4 regions of the Lysinibacillus sp. RC46 genome follow, and region 3 is predicted to be linked to each of the others. Evidence: riboswitches for the same ligand, from Rfam matches in the RefSeq annotation. Region 3 holds a riboswitch; each other region holds the start of a gene.
What was found. Region 3 has a riboswitch for S-adenosylmethionine ahead of ABH966_RS24280 (bifunctional homocysteine S-methyltransferase/methylenetetrahydrofolate reductase). Riboswitches for the same ligand answer to the same signal wherever they lie in the genome.
Positions count from the first base shown of each region.

Region 1: another riboswitch for S-adenosylmethionine. It lies ahead of ABH966_RS07480 (cyclase family protein); the one in region 3 lies ahead of ABH966_RS24280 (bifunctional homocysteine S-methyltransferase/methylenetetrahydrofolate reductase).
Region 2: another riboswitch for S-adenosylmethionine. It lies ahead of ABH966_RS25590 (Na+/H+ antiporter NhaC family protein); the one in region 3 lies ahead of ABH966_RS24280 (bifunctional homocysteine S-methyltransferase/methylenetetrahydrofolate reductase).
Region 4: another riboswitch for S-adenosylmethionine. It lies ahead of metA (homoserine O-acetyltransferase MetA); the one in region 3 lies ahead of ABH966_RS24280 (bifunctional homocysteine S-methyltransferase/methylenetetrahydrofolate reductase).

Region 1 is NZ_JBGCCF010000006.1:90,732-98,530, forward strand. Features, by position in the region: gene ABH966_RS07455 (hypothetical protein) at 1-183, opposite strand, end outside; gene ABH966_RS07460 (aldo/keto reductase) at 412-1,257, shown strand; gene ABH966_RS07465 (winged helix-turn-helix transcriptional regulator) at 1,339-1,722, opposite strand; gene ABH966_RS07470 (MFS transporter) at 1,833-3,017, shown strand; gene ABH966_RS07475 (YuzC family spore coat inner layer protein) at 3,172-3,588, shown strand; SAM riboswitch class I at 3,735-3,839, shown strand; gene ABH966_RS07480 (cyclase family protein) at 3,940-4,677, shown strand; gene ABH966_RS07485 (DedA family protein) at 4,729-5,325, opposite strand; gene ABH966_RS07490 (Cof-type HAD-IIB family hydrolase) at 5,556-6,329, opposite strand; gene ABH966_RS07495 (DUF2225 domain-containing protein) at 6,921-7,616, shown strand; gene ABH966_RS07500 (hypothetical protein) at 7,640-7,799, shown strand, end outside.
Region 2 is NZ_JBGCCF010000049.1:9,789-17,587, reverse strand. Features, by position in the region: gene ABH966_RS25615 (ABC transporter ATP-binding protein) at 1-1,632, opposite strand, end outside; gene ABH966_RS25610 (VOC family protein) at 2,198-2,623, shown strand; gene crcB (fluoride efflux transporter CrcB) at 3,172-3,534, shown strand; gene crcB (fluoride efflux transporter CrcB) at 3,531-3,860, shown strand; gene ABH966_RS25595 (hypothetical protein) at 3,891-4,238, shown strand; SAM riboswitch class I at 4,477-4,584, shown strand; gene ABH966_RS25590 (Na+/H+ antiporter NhaC family protein) at 4,693-5,973, shown strand; gene ABH966_RS25585 (DUF3951 domain-containing protein) at 6,580-6,738, opposite strand; gene ABH966_RS25580 (DUF2812 domain-containing protein) at 7,095-7,640, opposite strand; gene ABH966_RS25575 (PadR family transcriptional regulator) at 7,640-7,799, opposite strand, start outside.
Region 3 is NZ_JBGCCF010000041.1:32,148-39,946, forward strand. Features, by position in the region: gene metH (methionine synthase) at 1-868, opposite strand, end outside; gene ABH966_RS24280 (bifunctional homocysteine S-methyltransferase/methylenetetrahydrofolate reductase) at 861-2,708, opposite strand; SAM riboswitch class I at 2,801-2,899, opposite strand; gene ABH966_RS24285 (protoporphyrinogen oxidase) at 3,025-4,413, opposite strand; gene ABH966_RS24290 (protoglobin domain-containing protein) at 4,686-5,975, opposite strand; gene ABH966_RS24295 (SEL1-like repeat protein) at 6,532-7,799, opposite strand, start outside.
Region 4 is NZ_JBGCCF010000004.1:163,250-171,048, reverse strand. Features, by position in the region: gene ABH966_RS05620 (TSUP family transporter) at 1-251, opposite strand, end outside; gene ABH966_RS05615 (TrmB family transcriptional regulator) at 375-1,157, shown strand; gene ABH966_RS05610 (nucleotide excision repair endonuclease) at 1,231-1,602, opposite strand; gene ABH966_RS05605 (YfzA family protein) at 2,160-2,459, shown strand; SAM riboswitch class I at 2,616-2,726, shown strand; gene metA (homoserine O-acetyltransferase MetA) at 2,877-3,812, shown strand; gene ABH966_RS05595 (endospore germination permease) at 3,888-5,768, opposite strand; gene ABH966_RS05590 (endospore germination permease) at 5,995-7,689, opposite strand; gene ABH966_RS05585 (hypothetical protein) at 7,727-7,799, opposite strand, start outside.

The DNA.
Region 1 (7,799 bases), on a different contig from region 3:
TTTTACCACATTGTAAGAGGGACCGGGGATATTTTTTATGGAGAAAGCATAGGCACCATCAAATTGGCCAATCTCAACTCTCATAGCATTGTCCTGAATTTCCTTAATTGCATTCAGCCTTGATTCAAACATCTTTATTTCGGTCTTTTCTAAGTGATTTGCCAAGTTTTTTGTTATTACCATGAGTTCACCAACTATTTTCAAATATTCAATTTTTTACCATTGATTGTAACGCATATAGAAGGCTGAACCACGTAAACTAATAAAAACTTCTTATAGCGAACCATTGATATCTCACAAAAGTTACCTCCACGTTTCTATGAAACTAAAAAGTGCGTACTTTTTTTTGCAATGGCATGGAAGCATAATAAGAAAGCAACAAAGCACAAACGAAAATCGGAGGACAGAAAAATGATTAATCATTTACAAGATAAAATTACATTAAATAACGGCTTACAAATGCCTGGTATGGGTCTAGGCGTATTTCAAGTACCGAATGATGTTACAGCAGAAATGGTAAAAAATGCGATCGAGGTTGGTTACCGTAGTATCGATACTGCCGCTATTTATGGTAATGAAGCAGGGGTTGGCGAAGGTATTCGTCAGGCACTAGCAACTACTGGTTTAAAACGTGAGGATTTATTTATTACATCAAAAGTATGGAACGATGGCTTGAGCTATGAAGAGACAATTGCAGCATACGAAGACAGCTTAGAAAAATTAGGGCTAGATTATTTAGACCTATATCTTATTCATTGGCCAGGTAAAAATAAATTTGCAGAAGCTTGGAGAGCACTCGAAGATTTATACGATCAAGGGAAAATTAAAGCTATTGGCGTATGTAATTTCCATGTGTCACATTTACAAGCCCTTCTGAAAACAGCTCGTATCACACCAGTTATTAACCAAGTGGAATTACATCCACGATTACAACAAACTGAGGTACGTTCATTCTGCGAAGAGCACAATATACAAATGGAAGCTTGGGCACCATTAATGCAAGGTGGACTTCTTGAAAATGAAACTATTTCAAAAATAGCTGAAAAATACGGGAAATCAAACCCTCAAGTTATCTTGCGCTGGGATATTCAAAATGGTATCGTCACAATTCCAAAATCTGTGCGCAAAGAACGTATGATTCAAAACGCTGATATTTTTGATTTCTCACTAACTGATGAAGAGATGACTATCATTAACGCCATGAATCTAGATCAACGTGTTGGACCAAACCCAGATGAGTTTGATTTTGTCATGTAAACGATAGCTATGTAAACGTGAAAGAGACTGTCTTATTTTCTTAGTATAGAAAACTTTTTAGACAGTCTCTTTCCAATCTATTTAAGATGTATGCTTTATTGCGATATCTTCATCCCGTTGCATTAACAGAACATCTTCACCTTTTTCTTGTAGCACTTCGATATGTTTTTCACCCCAAGTGCAAAGGATGTTCAGCACAGGGTCCATCTCTTGACCATAAGGTGTTAATGAATATTCAACTTTTGGCGGTACTTGATTGAAAACCTTACGATTAATTAATCCAGACTGCTCCAATTCACGCAACTGGCTTGTTAGCATTTTTTGCGAAATGCCTGGAATCAATCGGCGAAATTCATTCGTACGAATCTGACCATGGTGGTTAAGATGACAAAGAATAATAGGTTTCCATTTGCCTCCAATGACTTCAAGAGTGGCTTCAACACCGATATTATAAACTTTTTTCATTGTAAACCCCCTGTAATATTCAAAAGTAACTAAAAGTACCCTATATAACTTTTAGGCATGTATGAATATTACTATATACTATACAAAAAATCAAAGGAGATATTAATAGAATGAAAAATACAAAAGTGCCGAATGCTAAACTAACATTACTCGCACTTGCGATCAGTGCTTTTGGTATTGGCTCTACAGAATTTATAAGCGTCGGACTTCTACCATTAATTACAGAAGATTTCGGTATAACGTTAAGTACTGCGGGTTTAACCGTATCCATATATGCACTAGGTGTAACTATTGGTGCACCGCTTTTAACAGCCTTAACATCGCGCCTTAGTCGTAAAAATGTATTGCTGCTCGTCATGGTGCTTTTTATTATCGGGAATTTACTTGCAGCTCTAGCACCCTCATTCTCATTACTACTTGCCGGCCGTGTTATTTCAGCATTAGCACATGGCGTGTTTATGTCTATTGCCTCTGTAATCGCTGCAGATGTTGTGGCACCTAATAAACGAGCAAGTGCAATAGCTTTTATGTTCACAGGGTTAACATTAGCAACTGTCACAGGCGTCCCGCTAGGAACTTTTATTGGACAAGTAACTGACTGGCGAATGTCATTCATTTTCATTGTTTTAATTGGTATTATCGGGTTAATTAGTAATACTCTGCTTGTGCCGAGTCAGTTATCGAAAGGTAAACCAATATCTATTCGAGATATCGGGAAAGTATTAGGGAACATACAAATGCTATTAATTCTCTTTATTACAGCAATCGGATACGGCGGCGTGTTTGTAGTATACACATATGTTTCCCCTATATTAGAGCAATATATGGGCTACTCACCTCAAGCAATTGTCATTATCTTAGTTGTATTCGGTATCTGTGTTGCTATCGGTAATACACTGGGTGGTCATTTTGCTAATAATAATCCATTACGTTCTATCTTTATTATCTTTATCGGCTTAGCATTAGCACTACTCGGCATCAACTTCTTTTTAGAATCATCAATCGTTGGATTAATAATGGTCTTTATGATGGGGCTATTTATGTTTATGAATGTACCGGGATTACAGCTTTATGCCGTTCAGCTTTCAGAAAAATATATACCATCAGCTATTTCAATGGCTTCAGCATTAAATATTTCAGCCTTTAACATTGGTATTTTTCTAGGATCATACATTGGAGGAATCATCGTTCGCCACCAATCATTAGCTCATACACCTATATACGGATTCGGCATGGTGATGCTTGCCGCAGCTACTACATTTCTATGGTTACTCTTTGATAGAAACAAACTTTGAAGATTTATCGGAACAATTTCAGTTTTTATCAACGGGTGACTCCTTGGGCAGACGAGACCCTGGAGTGAAGCGGTTCATCGGATGCCCCCAGGAAACACCGAAAGCCTTTGTTGTACATAATATATGGTATCAGCATAGGATAGGAGGAATTTAGTTGTATTACAATCCTTATCCGTATTTTGTCTATCCTAATTATTATCCAACATGGGCATGGGCAATGGCCAATCAACCAACTACTCAACAACCTTTTAGACAGCTAGCAATGCCAACAAACCCAACGAATAGAAGTCCATTTCCACCCGTCAATACAAATAGATTGAAGACTTCTGCGAAACGGATCAAAGCTATTATGAAGCAAGCACAGATACTTACGGATAAAATTGATGAATCCGAGCCATTTGCACATGATCTTATGAACGCAGCACAGCAATCAAATAAAACAGAAGTTGAAAAATTAATCACGTCAACAGGCATTACTTTAAAATTCGAAACGAACTATACACCAGATGGATTTCGAATAACATTTACTGATCAAGGCTGTTGTAAGCTAACATTAATTTTGAATTGGTGAAGAGTTGGCCCTTTGAAGAGGGCCACTTTTTTTGCCTTTAGCATCTTTATGAATTTTAACCTTGTATCCCTATTGAACTTGTAAACTATAAATAAATATGCTAAAGTGTTTGTAATCTTTATTTCTGAAAATTCTTATATTGTTTTTTCTTATCAAGAGAGACGGAGGGATTGGCCCTATGAAGTCTCAGCAACCAGCCTATAGGTATGGTGCTAATTCCAATTGGCGAAATTTAGCCTTGAAGATGAGAAGACTTACTTTAGTTGCTTTGCACAAGAGTCCTCTTTCTACAAGGAGGGCTCTTTTTTATTGTTACATCCAAAAATAATTAAAAGAAAGCAGGAAGATATTATGGCAAACGAACTTTTACAAGCAATTCAACTATTGAAATCGAAAGAATGGGTGGATTTAACACATACATTTGGTCCTAATTCGCCCCACTTCTTTATGTTTGATGATGCAAAATTTGAAACATTATTTTCCCATGATGATGGCTTCTTTGCGCAGCAATTCACTTTCCCTGGGCAATACGGAACACATATCGATCCACCTATCCATTTTGTGCGAGATACACGCTATTTAGAGGAATTGGAGCTAAAAGAACTAGTGCTACCACTAATCGTTATTGATAAATCAAAAGAAGCCGAAGTAAATAACGACTTCACGTTAAGTGTTCAAGATATTCTTGACTTTGAAGCTGAAAATGGGGAAATTGAAACAGGTACCTTTGTTGCGTTGCGTACCGATTGGAGTAAACGTTGGCCAGATAAAGAATCTTTCAGCAACAAAGACGCTGATGGCAATAATCATATTCCTGGCTGGGGATTAGAAGCGTTACAATTTTTATTCGGCGAACGAAAAGTAAGTGCTATTGGCCACGAAACCTTTGATACGGATTCAGCAACAGATTTTCGTAAAAATGGTAAGCTAGATGGCGAATATTTTGTGCTTGAGCAAGATACTTACCAAATTGAGCTCATGACAAATTTGGATAAGCTCCCTCCAAAAGGTGCTGCTATTTTCAATATTGTACCAAAGCCTGAGAAAGCCTCTGGATTCCCTGTGCGTTCATTTGCAATATTGCCTTAAAAGATAAAAAGGTCTGATTCACAACCTGAGTAGGTATTGAATCAGACTTTTTTACTTTGGCGAATTCCTTTTTTTGAAAATAAAATAAACGATTAACATTAGTATTAGGAACAATACTATAAGATAAATACTGTAGCGGGATAAATATACCCCAACATAACGCCAGTTCTCCCCAAGTACCTTTCCTAAGGTAATAAAAGTAAATGTCCAAATAACTGCTCCCGTATAGGCAAAGAAAGCAAATTTTTTATAAGGATAATTATTGATAGCCGCAATATATGCTGTAAGATGACGCACACCAGGAATAAAATATCCTATTAATAATAATCCCGGCCCTATTTTTGCAAATAATTTTCTAGTAAAGTCAATTTTCTGTTCAGTAATGTGGATTTTTGGACCGTATTTTTGCAATAACGGTAGCCCAAATCTATAGCCTATATAGTAGCTCAGAGTAATTCCCCCTGCCGCACCTACCATAGCGCTGATTAAAGCTGGAATATGTGCGAGGGTTTCTTTATATACGCTATATCCTACATATGTTAAAAATATCTCATCGGGAAGTGGCAGCCCAACAATCCCGCCAACTAGGATAAGAATGATGCCAAAATACCCGTAATGTTCTATTAGAGATTGCACGTGATGCGCCATAAATCCTTCCCACCTAAAGCATAATGAATTTCTTTTTACAGATAGCTTTATAATAACTCAAAGCAAACAATATTATGAGTATTATGACTTTAATACAATTTTCTCCAGGATTTATTATCACTGCCTTGTAGATTGTATAGATGGAAAAATTATTTCTTTTTAAAAACTTTCTCCAATGTTGTATAGTGGTCGATTCATGCTATAAATCTCATTTCTCGGCTACTACTCTATTAAATTATTTGTAGCTCCCGAAGAGCATAATCAATACCATCCTCAGTTGATTTCTTCGTTATAAAATCAGCGACATTTTTTAATGCTTCACTACCATTGCCCATTGCAATACCAAAGCCGACCTGCTCCAGCATATCGATATCATTATCTCCATCGCCAAAAGCAAGTGCTTCTTCAGGACTCAAGTCGAAATAATCTAGTACAGCATGGACAGCAATAGATTTAGAAACATCATGTTGCAAAACATTTGTAATATACGGGTGCCACCTTTTAAATAATAAATGAGGGAATTTTGAAGTATACTTTTTCTCAATATCCTCATCGCCATATAAACACATTAAGTAAACCTCTTGCGTTAAAATATCTTCATTAATATCAGGAAACTCTAGCAAAGATAATGTTTCTTGCATAGCTTTTAATGTCTTTTCTTCTTGGACGTTATTCATCGATAATTGTTCTGTAAAAAATGATAGACTTTGTTTATTGTCTTCAGCAAAAGCCTTAACTGCGTGGACAATTTCCTTTGCAATAGGCATTTTATGTATTACTCGATCTTGATACTTAACATGGGCACCATTAGCTGTAATAAACGTTTCTATGCCTATGTTTCTTAAATCTTGGCACATTGACAAGGGTCTTCCTGTAGCAGCAACAATATGAATTCCTTTGTTTTTTAATTGCTTAATAGCGGTTCTTGTACTTTCTTCAATACGACCATCTTCATAATTAACAAGCGTTCCATCTACGTCAAAAAATACAATTTTATAATCCATCGTTCGCTCCTTATCGTTTTACACAATTTTATTAGGTATATCATTTAGAGGAACCTCACCATAACATGGCCCACTTCGGGTAACACCTGTGACGATGATCTCCAAGAAGTCGCTCAGCCCTACTCCGATCACCCTGATATAAATGTCATTTTCCACTACAGGCGAGTGTTGAGTGACTCCCCTTTGTTGCTTAATAATAATCCTATATTTCCCCAATCAATATACTTGTAATTTTACATTAAGAAACATCTTTATACCAAAATCACGAAATAGGCATTATCGCCTACACATTCAACTTTATAATAAAAACATCAATAATTATTTAAATTTGTACGTTATTTGACAAACTAAAACGAATGTATAACTTGCTTTAACTACACCGATAAATACTATTACGGGTACATATTGAAATTCCAAATAACTAAGAAAATAATGAACATTTTTATTTTAATAATTCTAAAGGAGTATACCAAAGAACATAGAATTGTTAATATAAAGGTAACTAAATTAAACACATTGAACGATACTGTCCATCGTATAAATAGAACAAAAGAAATAATAATCGTTTTTTATGTAAAGGAGTTGATTCTTATGGCATTTAACATTTACTACTATGAAAGTAGTGTGGATTGCAAGTTTTGCAAGAAGCATTTTACCACATATAAAGTACGCCCTAATCGATATAAAATTATCGAAGAACAAACAGACTTCATGCCAGTTTACGAAGGTTTAAACCCGTTGTTGTATGAAGTTGCCGTTTGTCCACATTGTGGCTATGCTTACCACAAATCTATGACAAGAACATATGGGCCTTTCATGCTTCTTATTGATGAGCTATACATAAAAGAGCTTCAAAAACCAATGGATATGTGCAAGGAACGTACAATCGATGATGCCATTGTAAGCATTAAATTAGCTTATCTTGTATCAAGAGCATCAATGGAAGAGTCACTTCTTATGGCCAATTTCGCTTTAAAAATAGCCTGGCTATATCGCTTAAAAAATGATGAGGAATCGGAAATGCGCTACCTTTTTGCTGCTAGAGATTTTTACAGTAAATCTTTTGCATCCAATCAAGAGGGCGGAGAGAGAATTCAATTTTTACATGCAGAATTAAGCCTTCGACTCGGAGATATTGCTGAAGCGAAAAAAGGATTCTCTCGACTAATAGCAGACCGAAATGTCTCCAATAAATATCGAAAACTAGCACGAAATCGCTGGGAAAATTATAAATATGATGAGCAGCCTAACAATGTAAATGACCATATAGGAGAAGTCATCAATTGAAGTAAACGAGGAGAATAATCAACATGCAGCTATTTAATAAAAGGATTGATGTGAGAGAAGAAGATATTTTTTCAGAACTACATCATTTTTTACTGAGAAAAAATAATCGCTATTTAACGAACGATGAGGTAGTTACATTAACTGGGGTTTCATCTGAGCTACTCTATAAATGGGTAAAAACAG
Region 2 (7,799 bases), on a different contig from region 3:
CACGATAATTAAATCGGCGTGCTGAATTCCTGATAAACGATGCGTTGTAATAATCGTCGTTTTGTCTTGTCGTTCTCGCTGTATATTCTCAATAATTCTTGCCTCTGTTTTGGCGTCTACAGCAGAAAGCGAGTCATCAAGCATTAAAATTTCAGGGTCTTTAATAAGAGCACGCGCAATTGAAACACGTTGCTTTTGACCACCTGAAAGAGATACACCTTTTTCACCAACAAGTGTCTCAAGACCCATTGGTAAATTTTTTAAATCCTTTTCAAAGTATGCTGCACGAACCGCCTGCTGCAACTCAGACTGTGTAGCATCCTCTTTCCCAAATAAAATATTTTCACGAATAGTACGTGAGAATAGAACATGATCCTGTGGAACATAACCAATCCAGTCGAGTAACTGCTCCTTCGTTTGTGCAGTAATATCGACTCCATCAATCGATAGCTGTCCTTCGCCGATTGGATACTCGCGTAATAATTGTCGTAAGAAGGTCGTTTTACCCGCTCCTGTTTTACCAACAATTCCAAGTGTTTGCCCCTTTTTCAATGACAGCGAAATTTCCTGGAGATTTTTCACCTGACTCATTGGATATTGAAATGTTAAATCATCAAAGCCAATTGCACTTGGTGTCGAAATCATTCGTGGATTCGCAATATTCCGAACGTCCGCCTCATAGTTTAGCGTTTCTTGTACACGATCAAGAGAAGCGTTACCTTGTTGCATCACATTGATAAGTTCCCCAATTGCAAATATTGGCCAAACTGCTAGCCCCAAGTAAACATTGAACGTTACAAGCTGCCCAACTGTCATAGCCTCTGTTGCTACTAAATGAGCACCATAGCCAAGCGCTACAACATAACTAATCCCCGTACCGACCTTTGTAATCGGTCCAAATAAGGCGTTAATTTTTGCGGTATGCATATTTTTTTCATACACAATCTCGCTCATCTCTGCAAAATTTGTTTCGTCCTTTTTTTCTTGTACGTATGCCCGTACAACCCGCACACCTGCAACCGACTCTAGAACACTATCATTCAGCTCTCCAAAAACATCCTGCGCCTTCATATAGCGTTCGTGCACAATCTTCCCTAAATATTGAATAAGGATAGCCATGATCGGTACTGGCAGCATTGCAAAAAAAGTAAGCTTCCACGAAATCATAAAACCCATGGCAAAAATAATAAAGCCCATGTAGATTGTGGAATCAACCAATGTCATAATCCCGAAACCAGCGGTCAACGACACTGCGTTTAAATCATTCGTCGCACGTGCCATTAAATCCCCGGTGCGATTTTTTTCATAAAACGTCGGTGTCATGCGTAAAAAATGCTGCATAAGGTTTCGACGTAAAATTTTCTCTAAGTTAATAGCCCCTTCAAATAATCTGAATTGCCACACAAAATTAAGGGCATAACCCCCAATAATGATACACACGAAAATCAAAATATACTTCGTTAAAATAGCTGGTGTCATTTCTCCAGCAGTCAATATATCAATAATTGACCCTAGTAAATACGGTGGAACAACTTCTAAGCCACTCGCAATCATTAATAGCACGACAGCTATAGAATATTGCTTCCAATATTTCTTAAAAAACCAGCCTAATTTACTTAAAACATCAAACATACGTTATAACCTTCTTTCTCTAGTGCTGTTAAAGCTGTGCTACCCACTATCCAGAAATACCTTGATGAAAATCATTTTTTGTACTTTGTTTCGCATACACATGCACTCCTTTTTCATTGTCACTACAACCCTTTTTTGCAACAAAAAAGACACATACCCAAAAAAAGAGCATGTGTCTCTTCATAAAAGGTCAGGAGTTACCCATGCCCTTTATTTGCAACGCAAAATAAAAAAGTTAGAAGACATGGACAATGTATGCAGTTGTGCTTTGATATGATACTGGTAAAATTAACATCGTCATGCCCTCCTCTACTTAAGATTGTTATAGTGTTCTTGAAGATTATCACACTTTAGAAATATTTGTCAACCAACTAACTGTTATTTTTTACGTTTTTCAGGAAATAATTAACGCTTTAAAGCAATGAATTACTACAATTACAATCTTGGAACAAAGTAAACTAGGCACCTTAAATTTAGAATTTCAAACCTATAACTTTTTGTATTGACTTTAACGCAACGTAAGCCTTTATGGTTAGTTTGTATGAACCTAAAGGAGGAAATAAACATGAATGAATTTTATCAAATGCCCTTATTCGTAAAGCTAAAAGTAAGCAATATTGAAAAATCAAAGGAATGGTATGCAAACGTACTCAATTTCAATTCGGTATTTGATTTCCCAGATGCGAACGGAACAACTTCCATGACACATTTGAGAGGAGCCAAGTATCAAGATTTAATGTTATTAAAGGATGAAGAAGTCAGCACTTCTAACTCTGTCATTATTAATGTTTTCTCTAATAATATTCATAGTATTTATCTGGCTGCACTAGAAAATAAAACGAAAATCATTCAACAGCCGACAGTTCAACCATGGAATGCAAAAGAATTAACGATAGAAGATCCAGATGGTTATGTTTTTACAATAACTGAAAGTGTCGATTCCAATAAAGACTTCGATACTGTCATTGACAATGTTAATAATCAATCATAGTAATAAATTATGACATGATTGCAACAGCAGAAACAAGTTCATCTGTTACACTACTTGTGTGAAGCAGATGCTATATGTATACACGTGCGATGGCAGAGTGGCTAAAAGAATCAAGTTCCTTTTACGATGAAGGAACTAAAATCGGTAAGAAGTGTCCTTGATTCCTACAAATAGACAATACGATTGGCTGTGTTAACTAATTAACCTTTACTACTACTCCAACATTTACTATTATGGTTTGCCGCAGTTAAACGAAATAATAGAAACTGTCTTTATTTTCAAGAAGAGCGAAAGTCAACAATCTTCTATTTTTCAATTAAAACATGTTATTGAAACATCGCTGGAAGACCCTGTCGAACAAAGCTAGTTCGATAGGGTCCAAATCAATTTATCGGAACAATTTCAAGGTTTATCGCCCTAATTTTTAAATTTATCGCCTAACTTTTTTAATTTATCACCCAACTTTAATTTAACGCCTAACTATTATCTAAAATGGGTATCTCATGATACACTTTTTAATATAGACATTTTAATAAGGAGTCTTTACTTTGAAATCATTTTTAGCTGTTGGAATCGGCGGATTTTTGGGTGCCATCTGTCGATATAGCCTTGGTCTAGTACTTTCAAATAACGGTGGTTTTCCATTTGCGACACTTTGTATGAACTTAATTGGCTGCTTTTGTTTAGCATGGCTATTTACAACGTTTACAAAGCGAACACCTGTTATTATAGGAATTGGTACTGGCTTTTTTGGTGCTTTTACAACCTTTTCAACATTTTCTTTAGAAACGCTATTACTTTTGCAGGATAGTAAATGGCTACAAGCCGTTCTTTATATTTTTGTAAGTGTTTTTGGCGGTTTAGCTTGTGCATGGCTAGGATTTAAACTAGCAAAGGGGCGCTTCGTATGATAATGATTGGTATCGGTGGATTTTTGGGTGCACTAACAAGATTTTATCTAGGAAGATTGATTGTCCATACATACCCATGGGCAACATTTTTTATTAATATAACGGGTTCTTTTGCACTTGGCTTTCTATTTGCATTACATCCAAATGATTGGATTTGGCAGTTTATAGGGCTTGGTTTTTTAGGAGCATATACGACCTTTTCAACATTTGGTTTTGAATGTTTGCAACTCTTAGAGCAGAAAAAATGGAGGCAAGCGATTATTTATATATGCACTACAGTTTTATTCGGTTTACTTTTCGCGGCACTTGGCTTTGTCCTTGTGTAGCAGCATTTTTGAAATACTAGAGGTGATTTTTTGACACAGCCGTCCATTGAACAATTACAAGCGCTCGAAGCTGAAATTGAACAAACATTATATACTTTAATCGACTTAGAACTAGAAGAAAACTTTCCAGAAATGAATACTCGCTTTGCACAATTACTTGCAAAGGTTCAGGCTACTCAGTTAATTGATTATAAACTTGACGTCCTCGTTGATCCTCAAGGATTGGCAACAGAAACCTGCACTCTACTACAAAGTTTAATAGAAGCAAAGGCTAGACCACAAAAAAGACAACGCCTCCTAACACATCGTATGATTTTAAAAATATGGCTACGTAAAAATCAACGCTTTATGACGGAATTTTTACCACAAATGTTTTAGGTGAGGCGCCCCTCCAATTCTAAGGGCGCCTCCTTTTTCCCCCTTTCAGTTGTTAAATCAAGTTGTGCTGCGTAAAAACAGCGACACCAAAAATTCACGCTTTCCTATCCTCTAAACCTCTTACTTGTTCAATTTCCTTAATTAATATAGCTTTTAAACCAAGCTTGATTAAAAATATGTTGCAAAAATCGACTTTTTATTATAATATTTATTATTGTGAAAAAAATAATATATTTGCTTCTTATCAAGAGAGATGGAGGGACTGGCCCGATGAAATCTCGGCAGCGGAACTTATGATTTAAGTTACTGTGCCAAATCCAGCAGGCAAAGGCTTGATAGATAAGAGGAGTGTTTTATAGATATAAGGCCTCTTCTTGTTGTTACAAGAAGAGGCCTTTTTATCGTAAAAAGAATGGACAAAAGACGTGTCCAATTTTATTTTTTGGAGGTAGACATGAAGAAAGAGAATCCATGGGCGCTGATCCCATTTGTTGTTTTTTTAATTTTATTTATTGGTTCAGGGGTTATTACAGGTGATTTTTACGCCTTCCCTGTCATTGTAGCCATTTCTATTTCAGGCGCTGTGGCTTTGGCAATGAATCGAAAAGAATCGTTTGCGCAAAAGGTTGATATTTTTTGCAAAGGCGCAGGAAACTTAAATGTCATGCTGATGGTCATTATTTTTCTCTTGGCTGGTGCCTTTTCAGCGGTAGCAAAAGGCATGGGGGCAGTGGACTCCACTGTAAACTTTGCTTTATCGGTCGTTCCGCCAAACTTACTTGTCGTAGGCTTGTTCATCATCGCCTGCTTTATCTCCCTATCAATGGGTACATCGGTGGGAACGATTGTTGCACTGGCTCCAATTGGAGTTGGGATAAGCGAGCATATCGACCTTTCCATGGCTTTAGTAATGGCAGCGATTGTTGGCGGTTCGATGTTTGGCGATAATTTATCTTTTATTTCAGATACAACAATTACTGCCGTTCGTTCACAAGGTGCACAAATGAAGGATAAATTTAAGGTGAATTTTTGGATTGTGTTGCCGGCAGCTATTGTAACGAGCCTTATTTTAGGAGTTATCACAATGGGTGAAACTGCACAAGTGGAGCATTTAAGCTATAGTTGGGTAAAAATTGTTCCCTATGTTTTGGTTATTATTTTAGCGTTAGCTGGAATGAATGTTTTCCTTGTTCTGGCATCTGGGATTGTTCTTGCCGGGGCTGTTGGCTTAGCGGATGGCAGCTATCACTTAATGAGCCTTTTTCAAAAGATCGGCGAAGGAATGTCAGGCATGTATGAAATGGCATTCCTTGCGATATTAATAGCTGGAATGGTGGAGGTTATTAAGTTTAACGGAGGGATTGACTTTCTACTTCACCTTGCAACAAAAAGGATTAAATCGAAAAAAGGTGCTGAATTTGGCATTGCCGGCCTAGTGGGTTTAACAAATTTATCTACGGCCAATAATACGATTGCTATTTTAATTGCTGGTCCACTTGCAAAAAATATTGCTGAACAGTATGAGATTGAGCCGAGAAAATCCGCAAGTATATTAGATATTTTCTCCTGTACGATCCAAGGTCTACTGCCATACGGAGCCCAATTCCTGGCAGCCGCAAGCGTAGCCGGAATATCGCCAGTGAGCATGCTGCAATACTCTTTCTATCCAGTCCTTATAGGAATTTGCGGAACCATTGCTATCCTCATCGGATACCCGAAAGAAAAGAAAGCCTGAGCTTCATCACTTAAAAAAAAATATTGTTTTACCATTAAAATAATCCAATTGTTTTGAAAGAAATAATCAAAACGATTGGATTTTTTATTTGAGGCTATTCATTTTTTGTGATAGAGATAATACTTAAAAGTTACAATTACACTTTCTCATTAGTTATTTCGTAGCGTCTATATTTGAACATAAATCCAATTCCAAGAATAGGTCCAATCGCTAATATTGTAAAGATCCACTCCCATCCAATGATCCTCAGTATAATAGGGATTAGATTTATTGAAAATATAGTAAGTAAGAAACCAATACACATTTGAAAAGTAAGGGCTGTACCTACATAATCAACCTCGGCTATGTCTGAAACTAACCTTCCTAAAAACAAAATCATTCTTTGATCTATACGAAAAGGTTGGATTGTCATTTACACAAAATTATTGACTGTCCCTTGATTAAATAATACCAAATACAGGATAAAATTCCTTCGTAAATCTTATCATTGATAAAATAAAAATAATCTACTATTATTTCTTATTGAAATAATAGTAGATTCTCATATTTTATACTATTAGTTACATGAAGCCTGCAGCTTACTGTTTGATGTTTGTAACCACTCACTTAATTGTCATGTTTACCTCTACCATTCATGGCATCATCATATGGTGTATAGGTCATAGTAGGTACTTTCTTTTTCACAAAAACGCGATATATTGCCCGAACCAAAATGCTTGAAAAAATCAGACTTACAATAAGCGCAACACTATTCCCAATATTCATTCCATCCTATCCTTTCTCACTGAGTAGTTAGTTATAGTTTTCCTACTTTGCAAGTGTACTACTAATTAATGTAGGCAACTGTACTATTATATTGTCATCAAACATTGGACATGCCTAGATTGTAATATAATGATCTAAAACACCCCAATTATTTTCGAAATAATTAGATATCTATATTCTACATACTAATACTTCGGCACGAAGTCAAATTTTTCCTGTGGTTCAGTTTATCTTTTCTTCATAACACTACGCTTGGACCAAGCGGCTCATCGAAATCGCCTAGTTGAAACAGAAACCCACCCCCTCATTTTACCGAACATGAAAAAAACAGCTGATAAACTTCAGCTGTTCGTTCTTTATATATGCTTTGATTTTAATCGTAGGTTCTTCCACATATGATAGTATACTCCACCAGAAGTCATCACTGCTGGAACAGTAAAAATAAAGGAATATTCAAATCCTTGCTCTGCAACGTGTTGAATTGTCCCAGTGGTAAACATCATAAATATCCACAAAACCATCGTTATAGCAAGAGAAATAGATGCAGCTAGGTTTACAGGCTTTGCAAGACGCGCTAGTTTATCAATAGAAGACTCAGCGTCACTATATATGGGTGTAGTTTCTGGTGCTGCCTTAAAAATATGCATATCTGCACTAGAACAAACATGTGTCCAGCCACCGTAAGCAAATAGCTCAAAATACTCCTCTTCTTCATCCTTCGGTAATTTACGATAATCAATACTAAAAATGACGTCTTCTGGTTCACCTTTCTCTAGCCCATAGCCAGCACATCGAAATCTTTTTAAATGCCACCCATTTGCCGCTTTTTCACTTAATTCTTTCATATCGCGCTCCTCAAAAAAAGCTAAACCATATGATGCCATATATCTCTTATTTCGCACTATTTTTGCCCCCTTTGTAGTCCCTGCTCTGCCAACTGAATCATGACCTTTCTTCTTTCAATATCTTCGAGCAATATTTCTCGACCTTTATCCGTTAAGACATAGACCTTTCTCCGAGAATCCGAATCATCATGTAGCTGAATAAGTTGTTCAGATAAT
Region 3 (7,799 bases):
AACCTCCGACAATATTTAGCCAGCCCTTTTCTGCAAAGCCTTTTAGCTTTTGTGACAATGAATCAGGTGACTCATGATAGCAGCCTTCCTCATCTGGTAAGCCCGCATTCGGGTAACAGCTAATATAGCCTGTTGAAAGCTCTGCTAATGAACGAATATGATCAGTCATAAACTCTGGTCCAGTCGCACAGTTTAAACCAACTGATAATGGTTTAATATGCTCGATGGAAATGTAAAAAGCATCAATTGTTTGACCAGCCAGTGTCGTTCCCATCGGTTCAATTGTTCCCGATATCATCACAGGTAGCTCTTTTCCCGTTGCTTCAAAGGCACGAGATACCCCCAATGTTCCTGCCTTAACATTTAGCATATCCTGACTAGTTTCTAGCAACAGAACGTCCGCCCCGGCTTCGATTAATGCCTTTGCCTGAACATAGAAGTTTTCCTCTAACTCATCAAATGTAATACCACCTGTAACCGATAAGGTTTTTGTAGTTGGTCCCATAGCCCCCGCTACAAAACGTGGCCAGTCGGATGTTGAAAACTCATCCACTACTTTGCGTGCAATTTCTACAGCGCGTTTATTAATCTCTTCCGCTTTCGCACCAAGATCATATTCATTTAATACAAGTGGAGTACTTCCAAATGTATTTGTACAAATAATATCTGCTCCAGCCTCTAAATATTTTCCATGAATTTTTTCAAGCACATCTGGTCTAGTTAGCACGAGATTTTCATTACAGCCATCATATTCCTCGCCGCCAAAATCCTCTGCTGATAAATTTTCATTTTGTAGCATTGTTCCCATTGCGCCATCAAGAATTAATATTCGTTTCTCTAGTTGCTCTTCAATCATGTGCTTAGCCATTTATACTTACCCCTTTTTTCTGTTCATCCAATTGCTCAATAAATTTCATTAATTCTAGCGTCATATCATAGCGTAAAAATGGTGTGATGAGGTAAATACCATTGAAATATTCCGCTGCTACTTCTACTAATTCTTTAGCAATTGCAATTCCTTCTAGTGTTGCGCGTTCCTTATCATCGCCACAAGCCCTCATACGTGCTAATGCATCATCAGATAGTTTGATGCCTGGCACTTCATGATGTAAGAACTCCGCACTTTTATAGCTCGTTACTGGCATAATGCCTATATAAATTGGTGTTTCTAAATGCTTTGTCGCCTCGTAAATTCCCACGATTTTTTCCTTTGTATAAACAGGCTGTGAAATAAAATAATCTGCCCCATGTTCAATTTTCTTTTCTAATCGAGAGACAGCGCGATCTAGTACACGTACATTAGGATTAAATGCAGCCGCTACAGAGAAATTTGCCTTTTTACGAAGCGGTTTCCCTGAGAACGATACACCTTCATTTAATTGTTTTATTAATTGGATCAGCTCCATTGAAGATACGTCATAAACGCTAGTTGCTCCTGGGAAATCGCCTACCTTTGTCGGATCTCCAGTAACTGCTAAAATATCATGAATCCCTAGTGCATTTAATCCCATTAAATGTGATTGAAGACCAATTAAATTACGATCTCGGCATGTTATATGGGTTAACGGGCGTACCCCGTGTGTTTCTTTCAGTAAGGCACCCATTGCGACATTACTAATCCTTGGAGAAGCAAGAGAGTTATCGGCCATCATGACTACATCTGCGCCCGCCTCATATATTTTTTTTGCACCTTCAATAAAGCCTTCAATTTCTAAATGTCTTGGCGTATCTAACTCCACAATAACCGAGCGTTCACGTTTTACTTTTTCATGTAATGGCTCATAATTTGCTGGCTCTGCCTCACGGACAACCTCTACTTTTTCTGGTTTTGCATACTTTTCCTCGACCGGGGATAGCTCCTCTAAGTACTTTTTCACTGCAGCAATATGCTTTGGTGTCGTTCCACAACAGCCACCAATTAAACGTACCCCCTGATCACGAAGCGCTACAGCTGCTCGACCAAAATAATCTGCCTCCGACTCATAAACGACACGCCCATCCTCCAAATCAAGAAGAGAGGCGTTCGGATACGCTGACATAAATGCCTTCTCAGGAAGCTCTACTCCTTCAAATGCTTGTATAGTATGGTGAGGGCCTAAGCGACAGTTAACTCCTACGATATCTGCACCTAACGCTTCAAGTTTATATAAGGCGTTATTTAAGCTCATTCCATTTTGCAAAATTCCGGGTTCGTGCATAGAAACTTGAGCGATAATCGGTAATTTCGTTTTAGCTCGCAGCATTGTTAAAGTCGCCGTTAGCTCTTCAAAGTCATAATAAGTTTCAAGTAAAAGACCATCTGGATTTCCTGCCAGTAAAACTGTTGCCTGCTCATCAACGGTTGCTAAAATTTCTTCTAACGTTGCGTCACTTTTACGAATACCACGGATTCCTCCAATTGTACCTAAAACAAATTGTCCACCATCTGCCGCTGCTCGTTTTGCAATCGTTATAGCAGCTTCATTAAACTGCTGTACACGAGATTCTAACCCATAGCGGGCTAATTTTATGGCATTAGCTCCGTAAGTATTCGTCTGAATAATATCAGCACCAGCTGCAATATATTCTCTATGAATCTTTTCAATTAATTCAGGTCTCTGTACATTCATTTCCTCATGACAGTACTCCAAGCCGTAGCCGTATAAAACTGTACCAATTGCACCATCTGCTGTTAGAACTTGCGTTTTTAACCTTTCAAGCAATTCCATAAAACTAACCTCTCTTCCCTAATCTTTAAAATAAAAAAAAGCCTTCTTTCATAAAAAAAGAAGGCTTTTACGTCATTTCGTAATTGTTTTCCTTCTCATCTTCGACACACGGTCTTCTGGATTTAGCACCTGACATTAAGTTGGTTGCTGAAGCTTCATAGGGCCAGTCCCTCTGCTTCTCTTGATAAGAATTTAGTATGAATTTTTTAAATAATTAAAAGAATCATATCGTTTACGAACGATTGAGTCAAGACTATTTCACTGAACAAAGGATAATTTTTACGAAATTTATAATATTTTGATTTATATCAAACAATTACGATAGTTTTTCTACAAGTTCTTCACCAATTTTTTTACCGTTTTGAATACATGCACCTATGCCTACTCCAAAATATGAGCATCCCGCTATTGATAAATTTGGATAGTTTTTCTCGAGCTCTTGTAAGAGACCTTGCAACGCTTCACGATGTGCCAAGTCGTACTTCGGCATCTGGTCGATCCATTTTGTCACGTCAACAACAGTTGGTTTTTCCTCAATCCCCAAGCTTTTTCTTACATCCTCAAGAGCAACTGCTGCTAACTCTTCATCTGTCATCATACGCAATCTCTCATACTCAGGGTTAATGCTCTTATAAAAAAGTCGTACAAGTAATTTCCCTTCTGCAGAGGTATGTTTCCACTTGCGGCTTGTCCACGTTGCTGCATTACAAATAACATCCGAATTATGTGACACAATATAGCCTGTTCCATCTGCTGGCAATCTATTATCGGGAACATCAAATCCTAAATAAATCGTAATGGCGGATGCAGTATTAAATTGTTTAAAATAGCCGTTCAACGATTCATCCTGTAATAAGCTTTGTACCGCTTCATTTGGCAGTGCCAATACAACATGATTTGCTTCAATCATTTTACCGTTTGCTAACGTAACAGAGTATAGATTCTCCTGCTTTTTAACACTAGTAGTGGCAATCCCTTTTATAATTTCTACATCCGTTAATGTTTCTTCAAGTCGATCAATTAGTGACGATAAACCATTTTTAAATGAAATAAATTTTTTGTTGGAGGCTTTCACAAATTGTTTCCTGTTTGCATCAAAACCTTTAATAATACTACCGTAATCGTTTTTGTAATCGATTAAATACGGTAAAGTCGAAGCAATTGAAAGTTGATTTAAATCTCCAGAATATACACCTGCAAGTACCGGCGCTATTTGGTTTTGAACAAGCTCCTCACCTAAATAATACGTTAAAAATTCCCCAATCGAGCTTTCTTTTGTAAACCTTTCATTCGGCATTGTTAAATCCTTTAACGCTTCTTTTTTACCTTCCTCAGATACAAGCGTGCTTTCCTCGAGAGATTGTAGGCTCATAGGAATACCGAACGTTGAGTCTGCTGGGATAGCATGTAGCTCATTATTTGTGTAAATATACGAAATACCTGTTTCGTTGTACACAAGATTTTGTTCAAAGTTTAGTTCCTCTACTAACTCCATGACACCTTTATGACGCGCTACAATAGAATCTGCTCCAGTTTCCATGATGAAGCCTTGTTCATATGCAGAGTGAAGCTTGCCACCAAGGTATGTATTTTTTTCAACAAGTACAAGTTTTACATCTAAGTTTTTCTCCTGAACTTGGCGTTGTAAATAATGCATCGTACACAATCCCGTAATTCCGCCACCTAATACAACAACTGTTTTCATATTAACCGCCCCTATTTTTAGTTCTTTATTTAGTATAAACTTTTTTTATCAAAAATTACGTTAAACCCTTTACAAATTTAGCAAAAATGGAGCTATCCAGCACATTGGACAGCTCCATTTTTTTATATTCAAATAGCATATATTCGCTAGAGGCTTTTATCTCCATAACGGAAATTATATATAAACAATTAATATAGTGTTATTTGTGCCTTAAAGTGTGTAGAGCCTTAATAGGAAACAACAATTTTCTTTACCTTTTGCTTTTCTCTTCATTAATTTAAATTTTGTGCAAAGCTAGCTAGTTTTCCAGCTGAGTTTTTCACTTCATTAAAGGCAATACCTAATTCACTTAGTACGTCTACTATTGCTTGTACTTCTTTTTCCATCTGACCATTCTGGTCTTTAGCCTCGGTCATTGCTTCTAATATGTTAGTAAATTGTCCTTCCGTTTGAACCATATTTCCCTCACCAGACGCTACCTCTTCTTGAATATTACTAAGCGACTGAACAAGTTTATCTGTCCGCTCATTCGTTTTATGTAGTAACGTCGCTACCGATGTGACAGATTCCTTTGTTTGAATCGATAGTTTTCTCACTTCATCTGCAACAACACTAAAGCCTTTGCCCGCTTCTCCAGCACGAGCCGCTTCTATTGCCGCATTTAAAGCCAACAAGTTCGTTTGATTAGCAATATTTGTCACAACGTTCATAATCGATTCCATTTCCTTTGACATATCTGTCAACTGTGCAATATTTTCCGCTATATCATCAAGCGAATAAATAATATTACTCATATTTTGCGATTGACTCTTTAATCGTTCACGACCTTCTAATGCCTGACTCTCAGCCAAAGTCGACACTTGAAGTGATTTTTTCGCTAGTTGTTTAATTTCCTCTGATTGTCCACTTAAGCGATGAAATGAATTGTTCGTTTCATGAGATATTGTGGCAAGACCTTCCGAAGACTCTACGATTTCTTGCTCTATCGCTTCTTTTCTACGTTCCATTTTTTCATGAATTTGCTCAATTGTGTGCTCAAACGCCTCTAAAACCAATTGTTGCTCAAAATTAGAAATTTTTGAGATGGCTCGAATTGTATTAAGCTGATCCACTGGATGATTAACATGTTCTTCAACCAAGTCAATAAATGACGCTGTTAAATCTTGGAACGCACAAATATACCATTGTGTTTTAAGCCCAATATGGACATGCACTTTAGCAATTTTTATTCGTCTTTGATAAAATTCATCATCAATCGTACCATTAAACATTTCAATAATATGACGTCGTAATGTAATTTTCAGCTTCTCCACTGAACTATGTTTATTAATAATATCTACTAAACTACGTTCAGTTCCAATCATTTCATAAAATCGATTAACAATATTATCAATACTGCCTTCTACAAAAGGTTGAAAGGCTTTTAAATATTGTAAATCCCTCTTTGTCAATTTGAGCAAATCAATTTGCTTTTTTATTGAATGGCAATTCGCTAAATCCATTTTTACAATGTATTGCTTTAAATCTAACGCCGTTGTCTTTCTCTGTTTTTGAAAGATCACACATTTACCCTCTTTCATGCTGTGTACTTTTGAAAAGCTGAGAAAAATTTAATTTCGTCTACCAAAAATATAAAAGATTAGGAAGATTTCATCCCCAACTTTTAGTGATAAGCCATCACATCACTTATGACGCTGATTCCTGCTACGGGCTACAATCAGCTAAAAATTGCAATCTTATTACTAGCTATTGCTTCTAACTACTCTTTCAAAATCACTCATATACATTATACATTTTATAAATAGCTGTCAATTTTCGGGTATACATTTTTTTCCTTAAATTATATAAAAAGTCCCTGTTATCTAACCTATTATCTAAAGCAGTAAAAAAGCTACCACAATACTTTTGGGTAGCCAATTTACATCATCTCTATTTTTTTATCCTTATTTTTTCCTTGTTTTAGTTTGAAATAATTACCGATTTGTTATATTAATATTTTTACAATCAGCCATTTGTAGTGATATACACCTACAAAACACCCTTAAATAAGAACCTAAGACCTGTATACAAAATGTTGATAATCAAATCTAAATACCTATTATTTTTTAATAAAAATACTTACTTTCCTTTCAATTCTTGCAGTAAAATTGCAGCCTCCTCACTTCCTGCTTCTGCTGCAAGTCCATACCACTTTATAGCCTCTTTAATATTTCTAGCTATTCCTTCTCCTTTATTGTAAATGTGCCCTAATTGTAATTTAGCTTCCGAATCTCCTTGAAGAGCAGCCTGTTTAAACCAATGAATACCCTTTTCAATATTGCGTATACCTGTTAACCCTTGGCTCCAAATGAAGCCTAAATCATAAAAGGTATCGACATGATATTGCTCTGCAGCTTTTTCATACCAATATAATCCACGGTTCACATCTTTCGTTTGCCCTAACCGTCCCTCTAAATAGATTCCTCCAAGCCTGTATTGCGCTTCAACATAGCCTGCTTCAGCAGATCCTCTATAGTAGCTACATGCTTGCTCCTCATTTTTGTCGATTCCTAATCCCTGCTCGTAAATAATTCCGAGGGTAAACATAGCCTCTGCCACACCTTGTTGTGCAGCGAAGTCGAACCACTTCTTCGCAAGTACCAAATTTTCTGGTACTCCCTCACCGTTAAAATACATATCTGCTAAATTATTCGCAGCATCTGGATGCCCTTGATTTGCTGCAGCCTCATACAATATAAAAGCTCTATTATAGTCTTCTTGAACACCTAGACCTTCAAAATAAAAATTACCAAGTGCATACTGTGCATCGGCATTTCCTTGTGACGCTGCTAACTCAAACCACTTTATTGACTTTTCTGGTCGGAAATATTCGCCGTCAACTGCACTATAATATTCTCCAAGCTGAAATTGTGCATCAGCATCCTGTTCCTCAATGGCATCTTTGTATAAGTCAATGATTTCCTCATGATCTAGATCTTCTTCTTCAAACGCCTCAACCTGTTCATTTTGGTGAATAAAATACCATTCCAATATATCAAGTACATCATCTACAACTTCGTTGCAATTGGATAACCTCTCCAGTGAAGAAATTTGCCAAATAAAAATATAGATAGGGAGTGGAATTGCATCACGCAGTAAATCATCATATTCAGCTAAAAGCGTTAGCACATTCTCCTGTACTGACTTCGTCTGTTCTGGATGTATAATTTGTAAGTGTCGTTGTTGATTCTTTTTCAACAGTCCTTGCACAACTTGATATAGTATTTTGTGCAAGGTTGCTAATTGTACTTGTTCGACTGTTATTAAATTTATGTTTTGCGCAAACCATGTATCTTGTGTTTGCGTGAGCTTTTGCAGAGATACAATTCGCTCTTTATTTTTTTTTG
Region 4 (7,799 bases), on a different contig from region 3:
AGGGGAAAGTATTTGATAACTGACCGAATTTCTAGCTGACCAGAACGATAAAAAGAAATGGTTGATGTCAAAGAACCCATAGTGCCGGCAAGTTTATTGGTTGCTACGGCTGCTGCTGGATTTAAACCAGCAAACATAAGGGCAGGTAAAGCAATTAAGCCTCCACCTCCAACGACCGCATCCACAAAGGCGGCTAAAAATCCAAAAGATATTAATAATATGACTACATTTACATCTAATTCAAATAGCATGTGTGCACCTCTCAATAGTTACTACTGAAATAGTAACTAAATTTCGCGAGGCTGTAAAGACTAATTTTTTCGTTGGCTTATCTTCATAGGCTTATCTTATAATAGAGGTAATGGAGGGATTCGATGGAATTATTAATCGCCCAATTAAAAGAATTGGGATTCACAGAATATGAAGCAAAGGCCTATACTGCACTTGTCCAAAATAGTCATGTTAGTGCCTATCAAGTAAGTAAAAACTCCGGTATCCCTCGTGCAAGAATATACGACATACTTGATGTACTTGTTGAAAAAGGGTTAGTATTGAAAGAAGAAACGGCAGATCAAACGACATACTCTTCCATTCCTGTCGCTGTGTTTTTACAACAAATTCAACAACGTTGGCAGTCAAATTTCACATCGATTAGTGATCAATTAGAAAAATTAGAGGTAAAAGAGCAGGAAGCGGAGCATAAGGTTGTCACATTAAAAGGCAAAGAGGCAATCGTTAATTATTGTCAGTCTTTATTAAAAAAGGCGGAGAAAAAAGTCATATTATCAATGTGGGAAGATATGTATGAAGAATTGCGGGAAGATATACATGAGATAGCGAAACATATCCCTGTTCATGGAATTACCTTGTATGTGGAGGACCATTTAGCTTCTATTGACCAACACCGTATCACTCGCTATACGAGGAATGCGTCTACACCTCATTGGTTTATTTTATCGGTAGATGGCAAGCAAATGATTTATGGTCACTCTCCGTCAAATCAGGAAACGGCTTTTATTACCAATGATCCTGTTCATATATATTTATTAGAGGATTATATATGGCATGACGTGCTTATTAATCGCCTTTTAAAGCGCGATGATACGGAGCTTGAGGAATGGATTACTAAAGAACGTAAAGCATTTTTCTTAGAATGAAAGTATTGAAAAAGAATCTGCAAGCCGTCATGTACATTACAGAAGGCGAGCAGATTCTTTTTTTCGTTAAATATTAATAAAATACTTTATCAACATTGTATTTAGCGCGGAATGAATTGATCGCGTATGTTTCGTAAATTTCACGTTCCATTGGATCTTCCACTTCATACACTTCAATTTTGAAAATTTCATTACGGTGATTTTTCATCGGTGACACATTGTCCTCGAAATGCTTTTTAATACGTTGACGAATTTTACGTGCTTTACCGACAAATAATAGTTCGTTCTCTTCATTGTAGAATAAGAAAATACCACCGTTTTCACGTGTGATTTTATGGAAATCAATAAAACCATGGTACGGTGTGATTGGTACATCACCTGGCTTTAAATCTTGTTCGCGTTGGCGAATTACTAAATCTGGTTTTGGAAATTCAATTTTAATCAAAGTATTCACGTTCCTCTCTGTTACTAAAGGTATATGTTAACATAAGTACAGCATGTTTACCATCAAATAATGAATGTAAACATTCAAGATTAGTGTTAAACAAATTACATAATGACATGCATGGTTAATAACAAAATATTCTATGTATTATTGATATTCTTAATTGTTCATGTTACAATTCTTTTTAATTAAATAATCTCATCATGAGAAATTGAGGGATTGTTTTAGAAACCCAGTCGTACCAAGGGTTTGAAGTACATGATAAGATGTTGGGTAGATTAAAGTTTATTTGTTATTAATAATACACTTCTTATTGTCTATTAATTTAGATGAGGAGAGGTGTATTTTTTTATGCTGTTAAAGTTTGCTTATGATGATTTTATTGCAGACAGAAAATTCAACAATACGACTCAAGCAAGTATCAATAGTTACAAATACATGATTAAGCCGTTCATCGACAAATATAATTGATAGGATTATCTAAAAAAGAGAATATATGTTTAATTTTGAAATTTATTCCTGAATTTTACGTATAACAATTAGAGGGGGGATATAACTTGGCTAATAAACAAAAAAATCCAATTCCATTTTTGAAAAAAACTTGGGTGTCTTCTATTGGTGTATTTTTATTGTCACAGATAATCTTTATTACGTGTGAAGCAACAGGATGGATACCTAATTATAGAGATATTGGCGGAACGTTTATTGGAAGAATTACGGAATCTTCAATTTTCAAAGAGTGGTTTACTTTTTATGAAACACCAAATTTCAATTTACTTACTATCTTTTTTGGCATCTTTCTTGTGTTTGGAATAATAGAGGCGATAAAAAGTGTTTTTTCACCAAGGTCTACATAAGTAAAGACTATAGCAAAAGTATCACTAGGGTGTAAAGATAAATAACTAAACTATAATTTCCCTAAAAACATAATGACATGCATGATTAATAACAAAATATTCTATGTATTATTGATATTCTTAATTGTTCATGTTACAATTCTTTTTAATTAAATAATCTTATCATGAGAAGTTGAGGGATTTGGCCCGATGACGCTTCAGCAACCTCTAACGAAAGTTAGAAAGGTGCTAATTCCAGCAAAGGATTTGTCCTTTGAGAGATAAGAGTGAACGTGGAAAAATCCTTCTCATTCTATCTCAAATGGAATGAGGAGGATTTTTTAATTTCATCGAAAAAGAAGACTTAATGAGTTTTGAACAGGGCCTGTGCATGGAGACTAAGGCCCAATTGATTTTAACTAGAGAGGGGAATGCAAGATGCCAATTAATATTCCGAAAAACTTACCAGCTGGAGAACATTTACGTGAGGAAAAAATCTTCGTAATGGAAGAGGACAGAGCGAAAACTCAACAAGTTCGTCCGTTAAATATATTAATTTTAAACTTAATGCCAGAAAAAGAAAAAACAGAACTGCAATTACTTCGTTTATTGGGGAATACACCATTACAAGTGAATATTACATTTTTAAATACAGCTACGCATGAATCAAAAAATGTTAGTAAATCACATTTACAGTTATTTTACACGACTTTCAATCAAATTCGTCATCGCCGCTATGATGGCATGATTATTACGGGTGCACCAGTAGAAAAAATGGAATTTGAAGAAGTGAACTACTGGCAGGAAATTTCTGAAATTATGGATTGGTCCAAGACAAACGTAACATCGGTTTTACATATATGTTGGGGTGCACAGGCAGCGTTATATCATCATTACGGTATTGGTAAAATTGGGCTGCCTGCTAAATGCTCAGGTGTATATTCGCATGTTATTACGGATTTAACAGTGGACTTAGTACGTGGCTTTAGTGATTCATTTACTGCACCACATTCACGTTATACATCCGTATCAATTGATGAAGTACTTAGCCATCCCGATTTACGATTACTATCTTATTCTGAAGATGCTGGTGTTTTCATTGTGCAATCTAAGGATAATAAAAACATTATGATTACTGGTCATCTTGAATATGATGCAACAACTTTAGCTGATGAGTATAGTCGTGATGTTGCGAAAGGATTAGATATTGATGTACCAGTAAATTATTTCCCACATGATAATCCTGCAAATGAACCGATTAATACTTGGCGCGCCCATACACATTTATTATTCTCGAATTGGTTGAACTACTATGTTTACCAAGAAACACCATACGAATGGGATTTTGTCGATCAGATTGAATATCATATTTAAAACCGCTCAATTACAATAAAGAAAAATGATGACTTTGATATTTCAGGGTCATCATTTTTTCACGCCATTATGCTGTTAATTTTCTGATGAATTTTTATTTCTATCACTGCTTGGAGTATTGCCGGTATCGCTATCATTCTGTGTAGTATTGTTGCTACTATCACTCTGCGAAGGATTTTCGCTGTTACTTGCACTTTGAGTAGAATTATCGTTATTACTACTACTTTCATTTTGAGTAGTATTACCGGCATTGCTACTACTTTCATTTTGAGCACAATTATCAGTATTACTATTACTTTTTTGTGTAGCTTTTCCGCCATTGTTACTTGCACTTTGAGTAGAATTATCGTTATTATTACTACATTCATTTTGAGTAGTATTACCGGCATTGCTACTACTATCACTTTGAGTAGAATTATCGTTATTACTAATACTTGTACTTTGAGTAGCATTTCCGTCATTGTTGCTACTTTCGTTTTGAGTAGAATTATCGTTATTACTACTACTTTCATTTTGAGTAGTATTACCGGCATTATTGCTACTTTCACTTTGTGTAGCATTTCCACCATTACTGCTACTTCCACTTTGAGAAGAATTCCCGCCATTGTTGCTACTATTACCCTGAGTAGAGTTTTCGTCATTACTATTACTTTCACTCTGTAAAGAGTTTCCGCCATTGTTGCTACTATCATTTTGAGTAGAATTACCGTTATTACTACTACTTTCACCTTGTGTATCATTTCCAGCATTGCTACTGCTATCACTCTGTGAAGAATTATCGTTATTAGTATTACCTGCACCTTGAGTAGCATTACCGTTATTACTACCATTTTCATTCTGTGTACTACAATTACTTTTTGTATTATTACCGTTGATTTTGCGAATCTTCGCGACAAGTAGTAAAACTAATGGTAATAAGATAGCGAAAATAAAGGAAAAAATAGGCCAGGTTTCTTTATTGTAAATTTCTGAATGAATGATACTAGGATGAACAATTTGTGAAAGTCCAAGGATAATCATTCCGAATGGAAAAATGAGCGGTCGATGATTGTTAATTTTACATATTTGTGCGATGCCGATGACCCCAGCGTAAAAAAACATAAAAGTTTTAATATAAATTGATATTATCCACATTGCTGCCATAATAACTTCAATACGCTGCAAAAAATTCCCGATTGAAATTCTTTGGGCTAATGAATAGCTAGGAAATGTCCTAGAAGCAGTATTTGTTGGACCTAGGACAAGGATAGCCAGTGTGATGATAGCAATTAAGACAATCCCTCCAAGAATTGTGCCAATGTAAAAACCTTTTTGGGCTGATTCATGGACGTTAACAGAAGAAGGAAAAATCATTAACAATATGACAAGTGGCAATGAAAAAATACTCATTAATCGAATAATACTAAAGAATAATGATTTTGCTGGTACTTCCATTATTGGCTGTAGATTTTCCATATGGACGGATGGTGAAATACAAACTACAAAAAAAATAAAAATTAAAATAAACATTGCGAATAGTATTTCTGCAGAACGGGCAAAAACTTCAATTCCTAGAAATGCTGCATAAATAATGATAATACTGAACAGAAAAGCAAAGGCCATCATAGGTGTTTCTGGCATAATTTCTGTTTTCATGAAAATGCCAATGAAATATAATAATTCACCAGCAGAAAGAAAGGATAGAATAATAAAGCCAATCGAAGTTATTTTTCCGAAAAAACGACCTAATATCTTTTCATTAGCCTCTACAAATGTAAGGGTAGGTGTCCGTTTTCCTACAGTAACGAAAAGCTTTATTAAGAGTAAACTTAGAACGACACTAATAATCGCTGCAATCCAGGCATCTTGTTTCGCTTCACTTGTTACACTAGCAGGGCTAATTAAAATAGCTGTCCCAATTGAAGAGAGAAGGGTAATGATCATAAATTGTCTTGAGCTAATTATTTCTTTTTCCATATGAACGCTACCCCTTTTCTCTTAACATAAAGTTCCTTATTATTTTATCAAGGAGACAATTAAATCTTTAATTGGTGAAATGGGCTTGGAATTTTGATCCTTAATGGACCTCAATATTTAATGCAGCGACGATCAATAAAAAAATCGAAAAAATAACAATTGTTTTTGTTTCTTTATTTTTAAAAATTTTGGAATCATTCGTTTGATTCCTTTTTTTGCTATGCTGTTAACTTTCTGGAGAATCTTTATTTTTATCACTGTTTGGAGTATTCCCGGTATCGCTATCATTCTGTGTAGTATTGCTTGAAGCGTTATCACTTTTGCTCGGTGAAGGATTTTCACTATTACTGCTACTTTCATTTTGAGTACAATTAACGTTATTACTACTACTTTCACCTTGTGTAGCATTTTCGCCATTGCTAGTACTATTACTCTGTGAAGAAGTATCGTTATTACTACTACTTTCACCTTGTGTATCATTTCCGCCATTGCTAGTACTATTACTCTGTGAAGAAGTATAGTTATTATTGCTACCTGCACCTTGTGTATCATTTCCGCCATTGCTAGTACTATTATTCTGTGAAGAAGTATCGTTATTATTGCTACTTTCACCTTGTGTATCATTTCCGCCATTGCTAGTACTATTACTCTGTGAAGAAGTATCGTTATTATTACTACTTTCACCTTGTGTATCATTTCCGCCATTGCTAGTACTATTACTCTGTGAAGAAGTATCGTTATTATTGCTACTTGCACCTTGTGTAGCATTTCCGTTATTACTACCACTTTCATTCTGTGTACTACAATTACTTTTCGTATTATTTCCTTGATTACCGTTAATTTTGCGAATCTTCGCGACAATTAATAAAACTAATGGTAAAAAAACCATGAAAACGAAGGAAAATATAGGCCATGTGTCTCTATTGTAAATATCTGAATGAATGATATTAGGATGAACAATTTGTGAAAGTCCAAGGATAATCATTCCGAATGGAAAAATGAGCGGTCGATGATTGTTAATTTTACATATTTGTGCGATGCCGACGACCGCAGCGTAAAAGTACATAAAAGTTCTAATATAAATTGAAATAATCCACATGGTTGCCATAATAACTTCAATACGCTGCAAAAAATTCCCGATTGAAATTCTTTGAGCTAATGAATAGCTTGGAAATGTCCTAGCTGCTGTATTTGCCGGACCTAGGACAAGGATAGACAGTGTAATGATAGTAACTAAGACAATCCCTCCAATAATTGAACCAATGTAAAAGCCTTTTTGTGCAGATTTTTGGACGTTAACTGCAGAAGGGAAAATCATTAATAATATGACAAGTGGGAATGAAAAAAGACTTATAAATCGAATCATACTAAAGAATATTGATTTTTTTGGCGTTTCCAATATTGGCTGTAAATTTTCAATCTTGATGGATGGTGAAATACAAATTACAAAGAAAATAAAAATTAAAATAAATACAGGAAATAGTATTTCTGCAGAACGGGCAAAAACTTCAATTCCGAGAAATGCAGCATAAATAATGATAATACTGAACAGAAATGCAAAGGCCATCGTAGGTGTTTCTGGCATGATTTCCGTTTTCATGAAAATTCCAATGAAATATAATAATTCACCTGCAGAAAGAAGGGCTATAAGAATAAAGCCAATCGAAGTTAATTTTCCGAAAAAACGACCTAGTATCTTTTCATTAGCCTCTATAAATGTAAGGGTAGGTGTCCGTTTTCCTAGAGTAACGAAAAGCTTTATTAAGGGTAAACTTAAAACGACACCAATGATAGCTGCAATCCATGCATCTTGCTTTGCTTCGATTGTTACACTAGCAGGGAGAATTAAAATGGCTGTCCCAATTGAAAAGAGAAGGGTAATGATCATAAATTGTCTTGAACTAATTATTTCTTTTTCCATATGAACGAAACCCCTTCTCTTAACATAAAGTTCCCTCTTATTTTATCAGGGAGACGATTAACTCTTTAATAGGTGAAAAAATAAAGGTAATCAAATCAAGTGGGCTTGGA